3 regions of the Arthrobacter sp. DMZ02-1R genome follow, and region 3 is predicted to be linked to each of the others. Evidence: riboswitches for the same ligand, from Rfam matches in the RefSeq annotation. Region 3 holds a riboswitch; each other region holds the start of a gene.
What was found. A riboswitch is a leader RNA that binds a small molecule or an ion and turns the genes downstream of it on or off. The one in region 3 is predicted to bind thiamine pyrophosphate.
Positions count from the first base shown of each region.

Region 1: linked by a shared signal. The riboswitch ahead of thiO (glycine oxidase ThiO) and the one ahead of AC3ANQ_RS10070 (bifunctional hydroxymethylpyrimidine kinase/phosphomethylpyrimidine kinase) in region 3 are both predicted to bind thiamine pyrophosphate.
Region 2: linked by a shared signal. The riboswitch ahead of AC3ANQ_RS01895 (ECF transporter S component) and the one ahead of AC3ANQ_RS10070 (bifunctional hydroxymethylpyrimidine kinase/phosphomethylpyrimidine kinase) in region 3 are both predicted to bind thiamine pyrophosphate.

Region 1 is NZ_CM173230.1:1,404,380-1,409,902, forward strand. Features, by position in the region: gene AC3ANQ_RS06840 (RNB domain-containing ribonuclease) at 1-1,293, opposite strand, end outside; gene thiE (thiamine phosphate synthase) at 1,331-2,020, opposite strand; TPP riboswitch at 2,047-2,166, shown strand; gene thiO (glycine oxidase ThiO) at 2,158-3,495, shown strand; gene thiS (sulfur carrier protein ThiS) at 3,492-3,728, shown strand; gene AC3ANQ_RS06860 (thiazole synthase) at 3,732-4,538, shown strand; gene AC3ANQ_RS06865 (4a-hydroxytetrahydrobiopterin dehydratase) at 4,601-5,266, shown strand; gene AC3ANQ_RS06870 (hypothetical protein) at 5,284-5,523, opposite strand, start outside.
Region 2 is NZ_CM173230.1:413,161-418,683, forward strand. Features, by position in the region: gene AC3ANQ_RS01865 (Na+/H+ antiporter subunit D) at 1-150, shown strand, start outside; gene AC3ANQ_RS01870 (Na+/H+ antiporter subunit E) at 147-713, shown strand; gene AC3ANQ_RS01875 (MrpF/PhaF family protein) at 710-988, shown strand; gene mnhG (monovalent cation/H(+) antiporter subunit G) at 978-1,466, shown strand; gene AC3ANQ_RS01885 (DUF4235 domain-containing protein) at 1,463-1,723, opposite strand; gene AC3ANQ_RS01890 (NUDIX hydrolase) at 1,784-2,548, opposite strand; TPP riboswitch at 2,731-2,867, shown strand; gene AC3ANQ_RS01895 (ECF transporter S component) at 2,942-3,571, shown strand; gene AC3ANQ_RS01900 (ABC transporter ATP-binding protein) at 3,571-5,169, shown strand; gene AC3ANQ_RS01905 (energy-coupling factor transporter transmembrane component T family protein) at 5,166-5,523, shown strand, end outside.
Region 3 is NZ_CM173230.1:2,049,051-2,054,573, reverse strand. Features, by position in the region: gene obgE (GTPase ObgE) at 1-832, opposite strand, end outside; gene rpmA (50S ribosomal protein L27) at 977-1,240, opposite strand; gene rplU (50S ribosomal protein L21) at 1,301-1,609, opposite strand; gene AC3ANQ_RS10070 (bifunctional hydroxymethylpyrimidine kinase/phosphomethylpyrimidine kinase) at 2,031-3,551, opposite strand; TPP riboswitch at 3,543-3,639, opposite strand; gene AC3ANQ_RS10065 (Rne/Rng family ribonuclease) at 3,748-5,523, opposite strand, start outside.

The DNA.
Region 1 (5,523 bases), 640 kb from region 3:
GGGTTTCGACCCGGAGATGACGACGGCGTCGAACTCCTGGCCGATATGGTTCACCAGGAGCGCTGCCTCCACAGTGTCCAAGGCCAGGCGCTCAAGCTTGCCGGCAAGCTGATCGGATGACGCCATGATGGCAGGCAAGCTCGGCAGGGCGTCCCGTGCCCACGCGGGAATTGCTGTCCCGTTACTCAGGGCTTCGCAGATGACCAAGACGAAGCGATCGATCAGCCGCCGCAACGGAGCGGTCGCGTGGGCATACGGGGCTCCGATCGCGGACTGCATCACGCTGTCTGGTACCGCGCCGTCGAAAGGTGTGTAGCCGGCGCCGCGGAAGAGCATCCCTGCCGAATGGAGGATAGCCAGCTGCCGGGGGTCCCTGGCATCGAGGGTGCGCAGGTACTCGCCGTAGCTGATCCCGTCGCGCCAAGGCTTGCCGAGGGCGCCCGCCTGCCGTTTGAAATGGAGCAACGAGCGTTCATCGGGGGCGGGCATGGTACGCAAGATGCCCACTTTTCCGTCGAGCATCAGCCGGGCTGCGGCCATCCCGGTCATAAGCGAAATCTGGGCGTTCCAGTCTTCCACCGGCAACGGGGGAGCAGCAACGATCCTGTACCCCTCGCCGTCGGGCAGCTGGATGATTTCCTGCTCCGGCATGTTCAGGCTGGCTCCGCCTCGGCGGCGTTCGAGTTCCACCCGCTTGAGCCCGACCTCCTTGAGGAGTTGCAGGACCGGATCAGCTGTTCCGGAATCGATCTCCGCTTGGACGCCCTTGTAGTTGAGCTTGGCGCGGCTGCGAACCCTGGCCCGACGCACGGAGACCGTGCGGAACTCCGCCTCGGCGTCGAGTTCGAAGTCCCACACGAAGGCGCCGCACGTCTGACCAGCCAGCAGGCTTCCGGCACGCTCGCTGATGATCTCGGGGTGCAGCGGGATGCGCCCGTCCGGGGCATAGTACGTTTGCCCGCGGTGGCGGGTCTCGCCGTCGAGCGCGCCTCCCGGAGTGACGAAGGAGGGTACGTCGGAGATCGCGTAGAGAACCCTGTAACCATCGTCCGATCGCTCCATGAAAAGGGCTTGATCGAGATCCGTGGAAGATGCCGGGTCGATCGTGATGAACGGAATCTCCGTGAGGTCCTGCGCTGGCAGCGTGTGACCGGAAACCGCAGTTTCGGCATCGCGCAGCGCTTCGGTGGGATAGCCGGCAGGCAGCTCAAGCTCAGTTCGAAGCGCCGCCAGCGCCTCTGCGAGCGTGTTCGACGTTTCAGTGAGATTCGGTGCTATCCGCTGATATGACACGAAAGTCAGGGTAACGCCAAAATCTCCCGGAGTCTTGCTAAGCCGCCGCAGCGTCCAGGGCGGCAAGGAGCGCTTGGGCTGCGGCCGTCGGATCCTCTGCCTCAGTGATGGCCCGGACCACCACGATGCGGCTGGCGCCGGCTTGCACCACTTCCTCAACGTTGCTGAGGTCGACGCCGCCGATTGCGAACCAAGGGAGCACAACGCCGCCCACTGTCTCTGCGTCTGCCTTCTTCATGGCCTCGGCAGCGTACTTCACGAGATCGAGCCCGACGGCGGAACGCCCGGGCTTGGTGGGGGTTGCCCACACCGGTCCGACGCAGAAATAGTCCAGGCCGCTGCGGCCAGGCGATGCGGCAATGGCAGCGTCAATCTGTTCGGGCGTGTGCGTCGAGAGGCCGATTATGGTGGGGTCGTGGAGCAGTTTCCGGGCCGAGCGCAGCGGGATGTCCTTCTGGCCGATATGGAACACCGGAGCGCCGGAGAGGGACGCGATATCTGCGCGGTCGTTGACGGCCCAGAGACGGCCGTGACGGTGCGCCACGGAATGCAGAACTTCCAGGAGCTCCAGTTCCTCGGCCGCTTCAATGGTCTTGTCCCGCAGCTGGATGATATCCACGCCGCCCTCGAATGCGGCATCGACAAATTGCTCAAAGTCGCCCTGTTGCTTGCGGGCGTCGGTGCAGAGGTACAGGCGGGCGGTGGTGTGGACATCGTGCTGGGTCATGGAAACAGAGTAGTTCCTCTAAACTGGGCTGGTACCGCGGGAGCCGCGGCGGCAGTCACAATCGCCGCGCGGCTGAGAGGGCTTCAGCGCCGACCGCTTGACCTGATCCGGCTAGTACCGGCGTAGGGAAGGACTCCATGGACGAAGTGAAGACTCAGCACGAACCCCTGCACGCCGATGTGGCGGTGATCGGGGGCGGTGTCATCGGCCTCGGTATCGCGTGGGAGGCCCGCAGGTCCGGCCGCTCGGTGGTCCTCATCGACCCCGCACCGGCCAGCGGCGCTACGTTTGCGGCAGCGGGCATGCTGGCGCCCGTCAGCGAACTGCACTACCAGGAAGAAGACCTCCTGGAACTCATGCTCGAATCGTCGGCCTTGTGGCCAGACTTCGAACGTCACTTGTCCGCCTTAAGTACCGGACGCAGTACGGGATACCGCACGACGCCGACCATCGCCGTCGGCGCGGACGCTGCGGACCGCCGGGCGCTCGCCGACCTCCGGGACGTCCAGCTGGCCTACGGTTTGGTGGTGGAATCTGTGCCGCTGCGCGAGGCACGCGAACGTGAGCCGCTGTTGAGCCCGCAGATTTCCTGTGCCTTCCACATTCCGGGCGACCACCAAGTGGATCCGCGAAAACTTGCGGCCGCGATTATTGGCGCACTGGGAGACCACCAACCCGGTGACTCCAGTTGGGTTGAGGGGGCCGAGGAGGGCTTTGCGGTCCGCAACAAGGCGGTGAGCCTTCTGTGGGAGGACGGGCGCGTCGTCGGGGCTGAGCTCGAGTCAGGCACACGGGTGCTCGCCAAGGAAACAGTGGTTGCCAACGGGCTGCACGCTGCCCAGTTGAACGGGCTGCCGGATGGCTTGTCCCTCCCGCTACGCCCCGTGTACGGAGACATACTGCGGCTGCGCGTTCCGGAACACCTTCGGCCCATGGTCACCGCAACGGTCCGCGGGGTGGTGCGGGGGGTGCCGGTCTACATCGTCCCCCGGGAGGACGGGACCGTGGTGATCGGCGCAACGCAACGCGAGGACGGCTTGTCGGCTTCGGGTGGATCCCCGAACCCGGTGTCGGCCGGTGGGGTATACCAATTGCTCCGCGACGCGCAGGTGCTGGTACCGGCCGTAGCCGAATTGGAACTCCTGGAAGCCACTGCCCGTGCCCGTCCGGGGACACCGGACAACGCACCCCTGCTGGGGAGGGTGGCAACAGATGCCGGCCCCGAAGGGACTGAAGGCGCAGTGCACGGCCTCACAGTACCCGGCCTCATCGTGGCCAGCGGCTTTTTCCGGCACGGAGTGCTCCTGACCCCGGCAGCCGCGAAAATCTGCGTCGGACTCATGGATGGCAGTGACGATCCGCGCTGGAACAAGTTCCGCCCGGACCGCTTCTCCAAACCACTCGCAAAGGCAGGTGTCGCGACAAACGGCTCGCAGCCTGCCACCTTAATTCCTCTTCCGAAGGACCACGCATGAACATCAAATTGAACGGCGCCGACCACACGCTGAGCGACGACGCCTCCGTGACCACGCTCGTCACCCACATCACTGGACGGGCCTTGGATGCCAAGGGCCAGGCGGCCGACGGACGGAAGATTGGCGTCGCCGTCGCGCGCAATTCCGAAGTGGTGCCACGCAGCCAATGGGCTGCAACCGCGCTCGCAGAAGGCGACGAACTCGAAATCGTTACCGCAGTACAGGGAGGTTGAACCATGACCACAGCAAGCACCCAAACAGCAAGCACCCAAACCGACGCCTTGGTGATCGACGGCGTTGAGTTCAGCTCGCGCCTCATCATGGGCACCGGCGGGGCGCCGAGCCTGGACGGTCTGGGGGCAGCCCTGCTGGCCTCGGGTACCGAACTCACCACCGTTGCGATGCGGAGGTACTCGCCCACGGAAACAGGCTCCCTGTTTCAATTGCTCGTGGATCACGGGATCCGTGTCCTTCCCAACACCGCGGGCTGTTTTACCGCAAAGGACGCTGTCATGACAGCCGAGCTTGCCCGGGAGGCACTGGAAACGGATTGGGTGAAGCTCGAGGTCATCGCCGACGAGCACACGCTCCTGCCGGATGCGGTGGAACTCGTGGATGCCACCGAAAAACTCGTCGACCGTGGCTTCAAGGTCTTCGCCTACACCAACGACGACCCCGTGCTGGCCCTTCGCCTGGAAAACCTCGGGGCTACTGCGGTGATGCCTTTGGGGGCGCCAATCGGCACCGGTTTAGGCATCCTGAATCCCCACAACATCGAGCTGATTGTGTCCCGCGCTTCGGTGCCGGTAGTGCTCGACGCCGGCATCGGCACCGCGTCCGACGCCGCCCTGGCCATGGAGCTCGGCTGCGACGCCGTACTGCTGGCCACCGCCGTGACCCGGGCCCAGAACCCCGTGCAGATGGGCGAGGCCTTCAAACACGCAGTCATCGCCGGTAGGCTGGCGAAGCAGGCGGGCCGCATCCCGCGCCGGGAGCACGCTCTGGCCTCCTCGGCCATGGAAGGCCGGGCTGAGTTCCTCTAGCGGGCTTCTGCCGGCCGCAGGGGGCATCCTGCGAAGGATTCCACGTCAGCGAAGGAGCCCCCATGGCCGGCACGGATGATGTTCTCACCAGGCCCGCGATCGACGACGCCTTGGCGGAGCTGCCGGACTGGCGGTACCGCCTGGGCGGTCTCGTCACCGCCTACAAATGCCCGACGTCGGCTGCCGCGCTCGGGCTGATTGCCGCCGTCGGGCGCATAGCCGAGGAACAGAACCACCACCCGGACCTGGACTGGCGGTACAACCGGGTGTTCGTCCGCTACACCTCCCACGACGCCGGGAGTGAGGTAACGCAGCGCGACATCCGCGCAGCCACCCACGCCAGCCAAGCAGCCAAGGAAGCCGGGGCCATGGCCGAGCCGGGACTCTACCGCACAGTAGAGGTTGGAATAGACACCCCTGATCCCGGAGGGATTTCGGAAGTCTGGCGAGTGGCGCTTGGCTACCGCAAGGGCCGCTTTGGAGGCCTTGAGGATCCCTATGGCCGCGGGCCCAACGTGTGGTTCCAGGAAACGCAAACTCCCAACCCGAACCGGCTCCACTTGGACGTGCACCGAAGCCAGGCTGAATCGGGGCCAGCCGTGGAGAAGACCGCCGCAACCGGGGCGTTAATGGACCATGACCACGCACCCAAATGGGTGGTGGTCACGGATTCACAAGGAAATAGGTTGTGCCTCTGCACCGAAACGGGCCACGAGCCGGATCTGTAATTGGAGCCGCAGGGCAGCTAGAGCCGCAGGGCAGCCGTCAGCTGCGCAGTGTCGTGCCGGAACCGATGGCGGCCCAGCAAGAAGGCGACAGCCGCGGCCGCCGCAGTGCCCAGAATGATGGGCAAGACCCACGGGATCCAGGTCACACCGGGCTGGTAGCCAAAGCCAAGCTGGATGAAGACCATCCAACTCAGCATGGCGACGGCTACCGAAACACAAGCGGGGACGGCGATTCCGTACGTGCCACGATGTTTGTC
Region 2 (5,523 bases), 1.6 Mb from region 3:
CTGGACCGCACGGCATACATCCGCTCCGTGCTTGGCGAGCATGCCCGGATTCCAGGAATCGCCGCGCCAAAGGGCGACACGCCCGCGGGCTCGCCAGCTGGCGGGGCATCACCGGGCGCGCCCGCGGCAGCGCAAGGAGGTGGCAAGTGAGCCGCAGACGGATTTCATTCCTGACCGAGTTGCCCCTGCTGGTCTGGCTGGTGGTGGTCTGGGGCGCTCTCTGGCGGGACTTCAGCCCGGGAAACCTCGTCTTCGGTGCCTTGATTGCGGTGATAGTGGCCAGGGTCTTCTACTTGCCTCCCGTGGAGCTCAGCGGACGCTTCAACGTGCTGCGTGCCATTCCTTTCGTCGTGGTGTTCCTTGGCAAAGTGGTGGCCGCGAGCTTCCAGGTCATGTACTTGGCGATCTTCCGCGGGCCCTCGGTGACCAACGCGGTCGTCGCTGTTCCGTTACGTAGCCATTCCGACCTCATGGTCACCGCCACGGGACACGTGATTTCGCTGATCCCGGGTTCGCTGGTGGTTGAGGTGGACCGTTCTACGTCCACTCTTTACATCCACGGGCTCAATGTCCGCAACGATTCAGACACCGCCAAGCTGCGCCGGGAAGTCCAGGACACCGAGGCCTCTTTGATACGGATCATGGGCACACAGGCGGAAGTGGACGCACTCCAGGCCGAAGGCTGGCCTGCAACGAGGGGAGCCAGTTCATGAAAGACATCGTGCTGATCGTTACTGCGGTGATTCTCAGCCTCGCGGCGGCCGGCGCGATCTACAGGATCGCCGTCGGGCCGTCCCTGTTGGACCGCGTGCTCGCCTCGGACGTTCTCCTGGCCATCCTGGGCGCGGCGCTGGCGATCGACATGGCCGTTAACCGGCACCTCAATAACCTCGTGCTGCTCGTGGCGCTGACGTTGATCGGGTTTATCGGTTCGGTGACCGTGGCCCGCTTCGTGGCCGACCGGAGGGGACAAGCCAATGACTCCTAACGCCACCGGAGTGGATGCCGTGATCGATGCAGTGACCGCGGTGCTTCTGATTGTTGGTGCCCTGATGTCGTTGGGCGCGGCAATCGGCTTGCTGCGCTTCCCGGACCTCATGAGCCGCATGCATGCAGCCACCAAGCCACAAGTGTTGGGGCTGTTCCTGGTCTTGGCGGCCATCGGGCTGCAGCTGCGCGAATGGTGGGTATGGCCGGTCCTGCTGGTCGCGTGGATTTTCCAACTGCTGACAGTGCCGGTGTCCGCACACATGGTGGGCCGTGCAGGCTACAGGACGAAGCACCTCCACCCCGAACTGCTCAGCGCAGACGAACTCGAGGCCGTGGTGTTGCGTGCTGCTGGTGAGCGGGCAGCCGAGAAAGCTCAAGGGGCAGGCCCGGACGCGCCCCCCAGCCGGAACGGTGGGCACCCGGGCAGCATCACAGGGGATAGCCGGCCCAAGGGGAATGGCGGCGCCTCGTCCTAGACGATGTCCGGCGTCTTCGAGAAGCGTGAGATGGCTCGCTGGGTACTGCGGCCGGCTACAACCTGGATGATGGTGCTGACAGCGGCCGAAATCAGGGCGAAGGTCAGCGCTGAGCGCAGGCTGGTTTCCATGTCGTCGTGGCCTTTGGGCGGCTTGTTGCCCGTGGCCTTTTCCCACAATGCGTTGACGAGCTTGCTGCCGACGATTCCTGCGCCGATGCTCACACCGGTGCCGAGCAGTTTGAAGAGCAGGTTCATTCCGGGACTCCTTGCGGGAGGAAACAGGACCATCCCCAGCCTAACCCCACTTCAGGACAGTCACGGCGCAACGGATGGGGGTTGGCGCCTGAGCCGGAAGAACTCCTGCAGTGCTCCGGGCTCCGGCCGCACGGGCACGATGTCACGCTCTTCAGCCAACACGGCCTCCACCGTGCCGAGCGCGAGCAGTTCATCAAGCAGGACCAAAGTGGGCGGCATGAGCTTGAGGGTTCCCGCAGCCTCGGCATCCAGGATTCCGCGGACTGGCATCCACAGTGATGACGACGCCTCCGTCGTCTGGTGCTGCGGCTCGGCCCCAACGGACGGGCAGGCAACGTAGAAATACGTGTCGAAGCGCTTGGGCTGGTCTTCCGGAGTGACCCAGTTGGCCCATGGGCGGAGGGTGGCGGCGTCGAGCTTCAGCCCGGCCTCTTCGAACACCTCACGTTGCGCGGCCGCCAGCACCCGGCCGGCATTGTGCCGAGCCGATGCAGGCTCGACGGCGATGCTGCTCCGGTGCCACGCGGCGGCATGCTGCTCAACGACGTCGTCCGTGAAGTTCCAGCCGGTGCTGTCCGCGTGATCCACCCGGCCCCCGGGGAAGACCACCATGCCCGCGGCGAAATCCATCGTGGACACCCGGTGCTGGACGAACACTTCCAGATCGCTCACGGCACCTTCGGAAATCGCCGCGCCGCCGGCACCTTCAGAACGGGCCGAACCTCCAGGGCTCGCGGGAATGGGAGCATCGCGGACCAGGATCACGCTTGCGGCGAGCCTCGGTTCGGTCACCATGGTGCTGTTCGCTTCGCCTTTGCCTGTCAAGACCGCTCCTTTGCCCTGCTTGCTGCGTCGGATTCTGCTGGATCATTCTCCCAGCTTCGGTGGCCGCCCGTGCCATTTCGGGCCTGCTCGCGCCCGCCCAGCGAGTGATCCAGCAGAATCCGTCGCTTTCCGCTCGGCAACCCCGCCAAGGTGTAAACTGAACCACGCCCAAAAGGGTGGATTGATAACGACAGGGGAGCGCCGCCGTCGGGCTCGCAGCAATGCGGCACGGAGGAGGGGCGCTGAGAGTGCGGACAGCCGCAGACCCTCGAACCTGATCCGGCTAGTACCGGCGCAAGGGAGTCGAGTTCTCATAGTGTCCGGAACCGGCGGCGGAAGCCGCTCGCAGGCAAACCGGAAACACTTTCCCCTCCTGTTCCTCAGGAGGACAAAATGACTGGTATTTCTGCAAAGCCGGGCCTCACCAAGCCCGGTTACAACTGGCGCGTCGTGGACATCGTCGTGGCGGCACTGATCTCGATTGCCGGCGGCGTGATCTTCTGGGCATGGGACCAGATGGCTCTCGTTGTCACGCCCGCGACCGCCGGCTACCCGCCGCTGGGCGGCCTGATCGCCGGCGGTTGGATGATTCCGGCAGTGCTGGGCATGCTCATTGTCCGCAAGCCCGGTGCGGCAATTTTCTGCGAAATAGTGGCCGCCACCAGCGAGCTCATCATGGGTAACCAGTACGGCACCACGGTCCTGATCTCGGGACTGCTCCAGGGCCTGGGCGCGGAACTCGTTTTCCTGGCGTTCATGTACAAGAAGTTCAACCTGCCGGTATCCCTGCTGGCCGGAGCCGGTGCGGGCTTGTTCTGCGGACTGAACGATTCCTTCCTGCCGTGGGGCTGGAACATCGAGTACGAAGCCGTTGCTAAGCTCGCGTACATCGCGTTCTGCACGATTTCCGGGGCCGTCATCGCCGGTGCCCTGTCCTGGATCGCGACCCGCGGCCTCGCCAAGACCGGTGTGTTGAGTGCGTTCGCGTCCCGCAAGGCCGCCTCGGAGCCCGTCTTTTCCTGATGCCCAGTCCTGATTCCGGCACTCCTGCTGTGGTGCGACCCGCCGCCATTTCCGCGCAAGGCTGGGGCTGGCGGCACGCGGGCCGCACCACGCAGGCCATCCACGCCCTGGACCTGGACATCCGTCCGGGCGAGCGGGTGCTGCTGCTTGGCCCCTCGGGCGCAGGCAAGTCGACGCTCCTGCATGCTCTCGCGGGAGTGCTGGGCGAAGAAGGCGACGACGCCGACGAGACCGGCTCGTTGCTGGTGGACGGCGTCTCGCCGAGGGCACAGCGGGGACGTGCCGGACTCATGCAACAGGACCCTGAAACCCAGGTGGTGCTTTCCCGGCTGGGTGACGACGTCGCCTTCGGTGCCGAGAATCTTTGCGTGCCGGGGGAAGAGATCTGGAAGCGGGTCCATGAAGCGCTCGACGACGTCGGGCTGCGGAATAGTGCCAGCGGCAGCTTTGCGTTGGACCACCCGACGTCGGCCCTCTCCGGTGGGCAGAAACAGCGCCTCGCGCTGGCTGGCATCCTGGCGATGCGGCCGGGCTTGATCCTCCTCGACGAGCCGACCGCCAACTTGGACCCTGCCGGCGTGCTGGAGGTCCGCGATGCCGTAGGCCGTTGCCTGGACAAGACCGGCGCCACCCTGGTGGTGGTGGAGCATCGGGTCTCCGTCTGGAAAGACCTGGTGGACCGGATCGTGGTCCTTCAGCCGGGTAGCGGCTCTTCCGAGGAAGGCTCGACGCCGGCGGTGCTCCTGGACGGCGATCCGGACACGGTTCTGGCGCAAGCAAGGGACATGCTCACTACGGCGGGCGTCTGGGTTCCCGGTTATGTGCCGGCCACCCGGCCACGTTCCAGAACAGCAGGCGGCTCCGGCGCGGCGGGCGGTGGAGAGTTGCTGCTCGCCACCCGGGAGCTTGCAGTGTCACGTGAACGGGCACGCCGCCGCGGGTTCACAACCATCCCGCCTCAACCTGTGCAGACCGGGCTCGACGCCCAGGTGCTCGCCGGCCAGGCGCTGACCATCACGGGCCCGAATGGTGCCGGAAAATCTACCTTCGCCTTGACCCTCGCCGGGCTGCTGGCGCCCGTGGCCGGCACGGTGACTGCCGCCGTCGGGCTCAGCGACGGCGCTGGCGCCGATCCTTTCAAGTGGAAGGCCCAGCAACTGATCTCGCGGATCGGGACCGTGTTCCAGGAACCAGAACACCAGTTCGTCACCGGCCGGGTGCTCGACGAGTTGATGTTCGGACCCAAGCACCTTGGACACGGCGAGGAGCGCGTGGACGAGTTGCTGGAACGGCTGAGGCTGGGGCACTTGGTGGACGCCAATCCGTACACGCTCTCCGGCGGGGAAAAGCGCCGGCTGTCCGTGGCCACCGTGCTTGCCGCGCACCCGCGGGTCCTGGTGCTGGACGAACCCACTTTTGGCCAGGACGCCAACACCTGGGCTGAGCTTGCGTCCTTCCTGTCCGAACTGCTCGACGCCGGCACCTCCGTTGTTTCCGTGACCCACGACCAGGAATTCAGCTCCGTCCTGGGCGGCACCGAGATGCGGCTTGCGCCTGCGTTCCAAGGCAGCGCCCGGCAGGAAGCGGGTGCGGCATGAGGGAAGCGTTGAGCATGCGCGGCAACAATGCGCTCCTGACGCGCGCGAATCCGCTGGCCAAGTTCGTGTCGGTCTTCCTGATCACCTTGGTGCTGGCGTTGTCCATTGACGTGGTGTCCGCCTCGACAGCGCTCCTCGGCGAACTGGCGTTGTTCCCCCTCGCAGGGCTCACCGTGCGCTTGCTGTGGCAGCGCGGCTGGCCCCTGATCATCGCGGCAGCGCTGGGTGGCTGGAGCACCGCGATCCTGTCAGCTGTCAGCGGCAGGATACTGCTCGACGTCGGGATCTGGTCCATCAGCGAAGGCTCGCTCCAGCTGGGGCTTGGGTTCATGCTGCGAGGCTTGGCGATCGCGT
Region 3 (5,523 bases):
CGCCGGCGTAGCTCATATCCACTGCGTACTTGTCCAGCTCTTGCTCGATGATCGCAAGATCCGAGAGGGGGTCCCTATCTGCTTCAAGGGTCCCGCAGTCCAGCACGTGCACCAGTGCGGCACAACGCTCTACGTGGCGCAGGAAGTTGTGGCCCAGGCCTTTGCCCTCGCTCGCGCCCTCGATCAGACCGGGAACGTCGGCAATGGTGAACCTGACGTCACCGGCCTGAACCACGCCCAGGTTGGGGATCAGGGTAGTGAACGGGTAGTCGGCGATCTTTGGCCGCGCCGCTGACATCGCCGCGACAAGGCTGGACTTGCCTGCGGAGGGGAAGCCAACCAGCGCGATGTCCGCGATGGACTTCAGTTCCAGGACGATGTCGCTGGAGTCGCCTTCAGTGCCGAGGAGGGCGAAACCGGGAGCCCTGCGCTTCTGCGAAGACAACGACGAGTTACCGAGGCCGCCCAGGCCGCCTGCAGCGGCGATGAACTCGGTGCCTTCACCTACAAGGTCAGCAAGGACAACGCCGTCCTTGGTCTTGACCACAGTGCCGTCCGGGACGGGAAGCACGAGGGTTTCGCCGTTCTTGCCGCCGCGCCAGTCGCCCATGCCGGGTCCACCGTTGGTTGCGTGGCGATGGGGTGCGTGGTGGTAATCAAGCAAAGTGGTGGTCTGGGCATCAACGCGCAGGATGACGTCGCCGCCATTACCGCCGTTGCCGCCGTCGGGTCCGCCGAGGGGCTTGAACTTCTCGCGCTTAACAGAGACACAGCCGTGGCCGCCTGTTCCGCCGGATACGTGAAGTACTACCCGGTCTACGAAGGTCGCCACGTGTTTCTCCTCTATGTGGAAATTACTGCTTGAAGTGCGTGTTGCCGGCTGATGCGCCGCCGCCCGCCCTAGTAAATTCTAGTGCGGTTAAAAAGACAGGTGGAGCGGGCCATACGGCCCGCTCCACCCGTTCAGAACGTGTTATTACTCTGCAGCTGCAGCAGCAACGATGTTCACTACGCGACGGCCGCGGCGAGTACCAAACTCAACCGCACCTGCCTGCAGGGCGAACAGGGTGTCGTCGCCACCGCGGCCGACACCGGCGCCGGGGTGGAAGTGGGTGCCGCGCTGGCGGACGATGATCTCGCCAGCGGAAACGACCTGGCCACCGAAGCGCTTTACGCCGAGGTACTGGGCGTTGGAGTCACGACCGTTGCGAGTGGAGCTCGCGCCTTTTTTATGTGCCATTTGAAATGCCTGCCTTTAAATTCTGGGGAATCTGTTGAAAACCTGAACAGCAACCAGTGGTTACTTGATACCGGTGATCTTGATCTTGGTCAGTTCTTGACGGTGACCCTGGCGCTTCTTGTAGCCGGTCTTGTTCTTGAACTTCTGGATGACGATCTTCGGACCACGGAGGTCTTCGAGGATCTCAGCCGTAACCTTGACCTTGGCCAGATCCGCAGCAGCGGAGGTGACCTTGTCACCGTCCACCAGGAGCAGTGCGGGCAGCTCAAGAGTGCTGCCGGCTCCACCGGGGACGCGGTTCAGGGTTACGTAGTCTCCAACGGAAACCTTTTCTTGGCGGCCGCCTGCGCGGACAATCGCGTACACCACTTGGGCACTCACTTCTCTCGACGTTTATTACTAAATTTGCGTGCGGAACCCCGATCCGAAAACGGGCCTGGTTCACGCTGTGCCTCAACGCCGTGGACTCCGGTACGGAATCCATGAGTCATCCCTCAAACAGTTCCAAGTGAAAGGCTAGTTCCAAATGAAAGGTCTCTAGGGGCATAACCCAAGTGTTGGCGTAAGCACCGAAGATCTAGATTACGCTAGTTTCGCCTTCGGCTGCAAATGAGGCCAGGCCCGGAGGCTGCCACGTGATGGCTGCCACAGACTGGCTATGTCGCCGTCCGGTACCGTGCCCGTCTACCTTACCCTGCCAGCCTGGAAAAGTACGGATCGTTGGTCCGACACGCGGCGGCTCCCGCCGAAACGGCCTGACGATCCAACTTTTCCGCGTCAGAAACCAGGCTCAACCATGCACACGTGGAGCATCAAAGAACGCAGTTTCGTAGCGGCAGGATTGGGCGAATGCTTCCATCATCGCGGCCCGCTCCCCAAGGGAGGCTGTCTGCGCGGCAGCATCTGTGATGTCGATTGCCCTGCGGGTAGCCTCAGCAAACGCCTCGTCCGCATAGGTGCGCAGCCAGTCCGCATAAGGGTGCTCCTCCGAGGCTTCCGCCTGAAGATAGCCATGATGGAGCTGCTGTCCCACCTCGGCGTACAACCAGTAGCAAGGCAGGACGGCAGCCAGTAACACGGCATAGCTGCCCGACGCCGATGCCGCCAGCAAATGGTCCACGTAAGCTTTGGTGACAGGTCCCGGTTCTCCGCTTGCCTGGCGTCCGCTGAGCCAGTTCCGGTGCAGCTCGGACTCGACTTCAAGGCACATCTGCGAACCGCGGGCCCAGAACAGCTGTTCGGTCTCGCTGGGAGCGAGGGCGCTTGCCCGCGCCAGAACCCGGGAATAGCCGTTGAGATAGATGGCATCCTGCGACAGGTAGTAGGTGAACTGCTCTTCACCAAGCGCGCCGGACTGCAGTTCCCTGATGAAGTCCAGTCCGTAGATGGCCTCGAGTTCCGATTGGGCGGCGTCCCACATCCGGACCGCGAAAGCACCCGGTTGGAGGGCGTGCTGGTGCGCGTGGAAGTGGTGGATCGGTCCGTTGCCTTTCCCCACTTCCAGCACCTCGGACTGGGTCAGCGCCTCCTGGAGCCACGGCTTGACAACGCGCAGTGCTGACTCCCAATCGCCAAGCCGCGCCTTCGCCGTCGCCATCGCTGAGGACAGGGAACACCCCGTGCCATGGCTGTTGCGGGTCTCCACCCGCAGGCCGCCGAACTCGACGACGTCCTGGCTCAGGAGTCCCCCGGTGTTGACCAGGGCGTCCGGGCAGTCGGTTCCCCTCAGATGGCCGCCCTTCACCAGGACGGTGTTTCCGCAGGCAGCAGCCAAGCGCTTGCCCTGCTCCAACGCCGATGCCCAGTCAGTGGCTTCAGGTTCGCCAAGCAGCATGGCCAATTCAGGAAGGTTGGGGGTCACCAAGTCAGCGAGGGGCAGAAGTTCCCGCAGTGCGGTTTCAGCGGACTCCGCCAAGAGCCGGTCGCCGCTGGTAGCGATCATCACTGGATCCAGCACGACGACGGCGGGGCGCGCCTCGCCGAGCCAGCGGCGAACTTCGTGGATGACCGCGGCGTCCCCGAGCATACCGATTTTGACGGCATCAACCGTGATGTCGGTGCTAATGGCGTCCAACTGCTGGCGCAAGAACGCCACGGGAGGCACATGGACGGCAGTGACCCCCTGCGTGTTCTGTACGGTGAGCGCAGTGATGACGGCCATGCCGTAGCCGCCGTTGGCCGCAATGCTCTTCAGATCGGCTTGGATCCCGGCACCACCCGAAGGATCCGAGCCGGCAATGCTGAGGACCCTGGGGATAGGGCGCTGGATGGCCTTGAGCGGGTAGACAGCTGATTGGGCTGAAACAGTCATACGAGACATCCCTTCGCCGGTGCTAACCGGACAGGTTCAACGGGTCTGGTCTCAGCCGGCTTGGTGCGCGGCACCCCGTGTCAGTCCCTTAGCTTAACCCGGATCACACGGCGCCCGCTGAAATGGCCAGCAACGCCGAAGCCCCGGCGGTTTCACAGGAGCGGAAACGGCCGGGGCTTCGGACAGGGTACTTCGCTCAGAGCTCGGACTTGGGCACGCCGACTCCGAGGATGATCGGTTCCGCTGCCGCCGTCGACTTAGCCGGAGCAGCATCGGGGGCCTTGGCCTCGTGCGCGGCCCCGCCGGAGGCAGGGGCGGCAACCTCGTGGTGCTCCACGTCGGTGGCGTTGGCGGCACCCTGGGCCCGGCTGGCGCTACGGTTGCGGCGACCTCGGCGTCCACGCGATCCTGATTCCGAGGACTCCCCGGTTGCAGCGGCGGAGGCCCCTGCGGGGGCTTCCTGGGCTTCTGTCGCCATCCTCGCGGTGTCCGGGGCCTCGCCGAGGCCTGCGAACGCCTTTGCCAACAGATCCAAGCTCATGGCTGGTGCGCCACTCGCTGGCTCTTCTTCGTGGTGGACGAAAGGCAACGCCACTTCCTCGCCGCCGAATCGCAGGACAGGCTTTGAACGTTCCTCGCCACTCGAAGCGGCAGCAGGAGCCTGAACCGGGGCCGCGGGAGCCTGGACCGGGGTTGCTTCCGCTACGTGCCCGCCAGCGAGCGATTCCGCGGCGTGGTGTAGCTCGTCGTCGTGCAGGTGTGCAGCGTGGGCCGCAGCCGCGATGGTGGCGAGGGCAGCGCGGGTTGCTGCCAGACGATTAGGATCCGTCGATTCGACGTGGACCGGAGCCGGAGGGGTCAGCGGAAGCTCAGTTGTCCCTTGCCCCGTGCCCCTGCCGCGGCGGCGCTTGCGCTGCTCCGGGCGGACAGTCGGCTGTGACTCCGTGCGCGGGTGGTGATGTTCAGCGGCCACCACGTTGGCCCGGCGGTGCTCCACGGGCTCGTCGCGCGTGACGATTCCGCGCCCTGCGCAGGTTTCGCACTGCTCGCCGAAGACCTCAAGCAGTCCGGTGCCCATACGCTTGCGGGTCATCTGGACCAAGCCAAGCGAGGTCACTTCGGCAACCTGGTGCTTGGTGCGGTCCCGGCCGAGGCACTCGACCAGGCGGCGCAACACGAGATCGCGGTTGGATTCCAGGACCATGTCGATGAAGTCGATGACAATGATTCCGCCGATGTCGCGCAGGCGCAGCTGACGGACCACTTCTTCGGCAGCTTCAAGGTTGTTCTTGGTGACGGTTTCCTCGAGGTTGCCACCGCTGCCGGTGAACTTCCCGGTGTTGACGTCAACAACGGTCATGGCCTCGGTGCGGTCGATCACGAGGGAGCCGCCGGAGGGCAGGAAGACCTTGCGATCCAATGCCTTGTGGATCTGTTCGTCCACGCGCCATGCCGAGAAGATGTCCTGGTCTGAAGTCCACTTCTCAAGGCGGCCTACCAGATCCGGAGCCACGTAGGTCACGTAAGCCTCGATGGTGTCCCAGGCTTCATCGCCGGAGACGATGAGCTTGGAGAAGTCCTCGTTGAAGACGTCACGGACAACTTTGATGGTGAGGTCCGGTTCGCCGTACAACAGTTCGGGCGCGAGGATCTTGGTGGACGTGGACTGGCTTTCGATGCCTTCCCACTGGGCCCGCAGTCGGTTGATATCGTGCGTCAGCTCTTCCTCGGAAGCACCTTCAGCCGCGGTCCGGACAATGACGCCCGCGTTGTCGGGGAGGCGATCCTTGAGGATCTTCTTCAGACGGTTGCGCTCGACGTCGGGCAGCTTGCGGGAGATGCCGGTCATGGAACCCCCGGGCACGTACACGAGGTAGCGGCCCGGGAGCGAAATCTGGCTGGTCAAGCGCGCACCCTTGTGGCCAACGGGGTCCTTGGTGACCTGTACCAGCACGGAATCGCCGGACTTCAG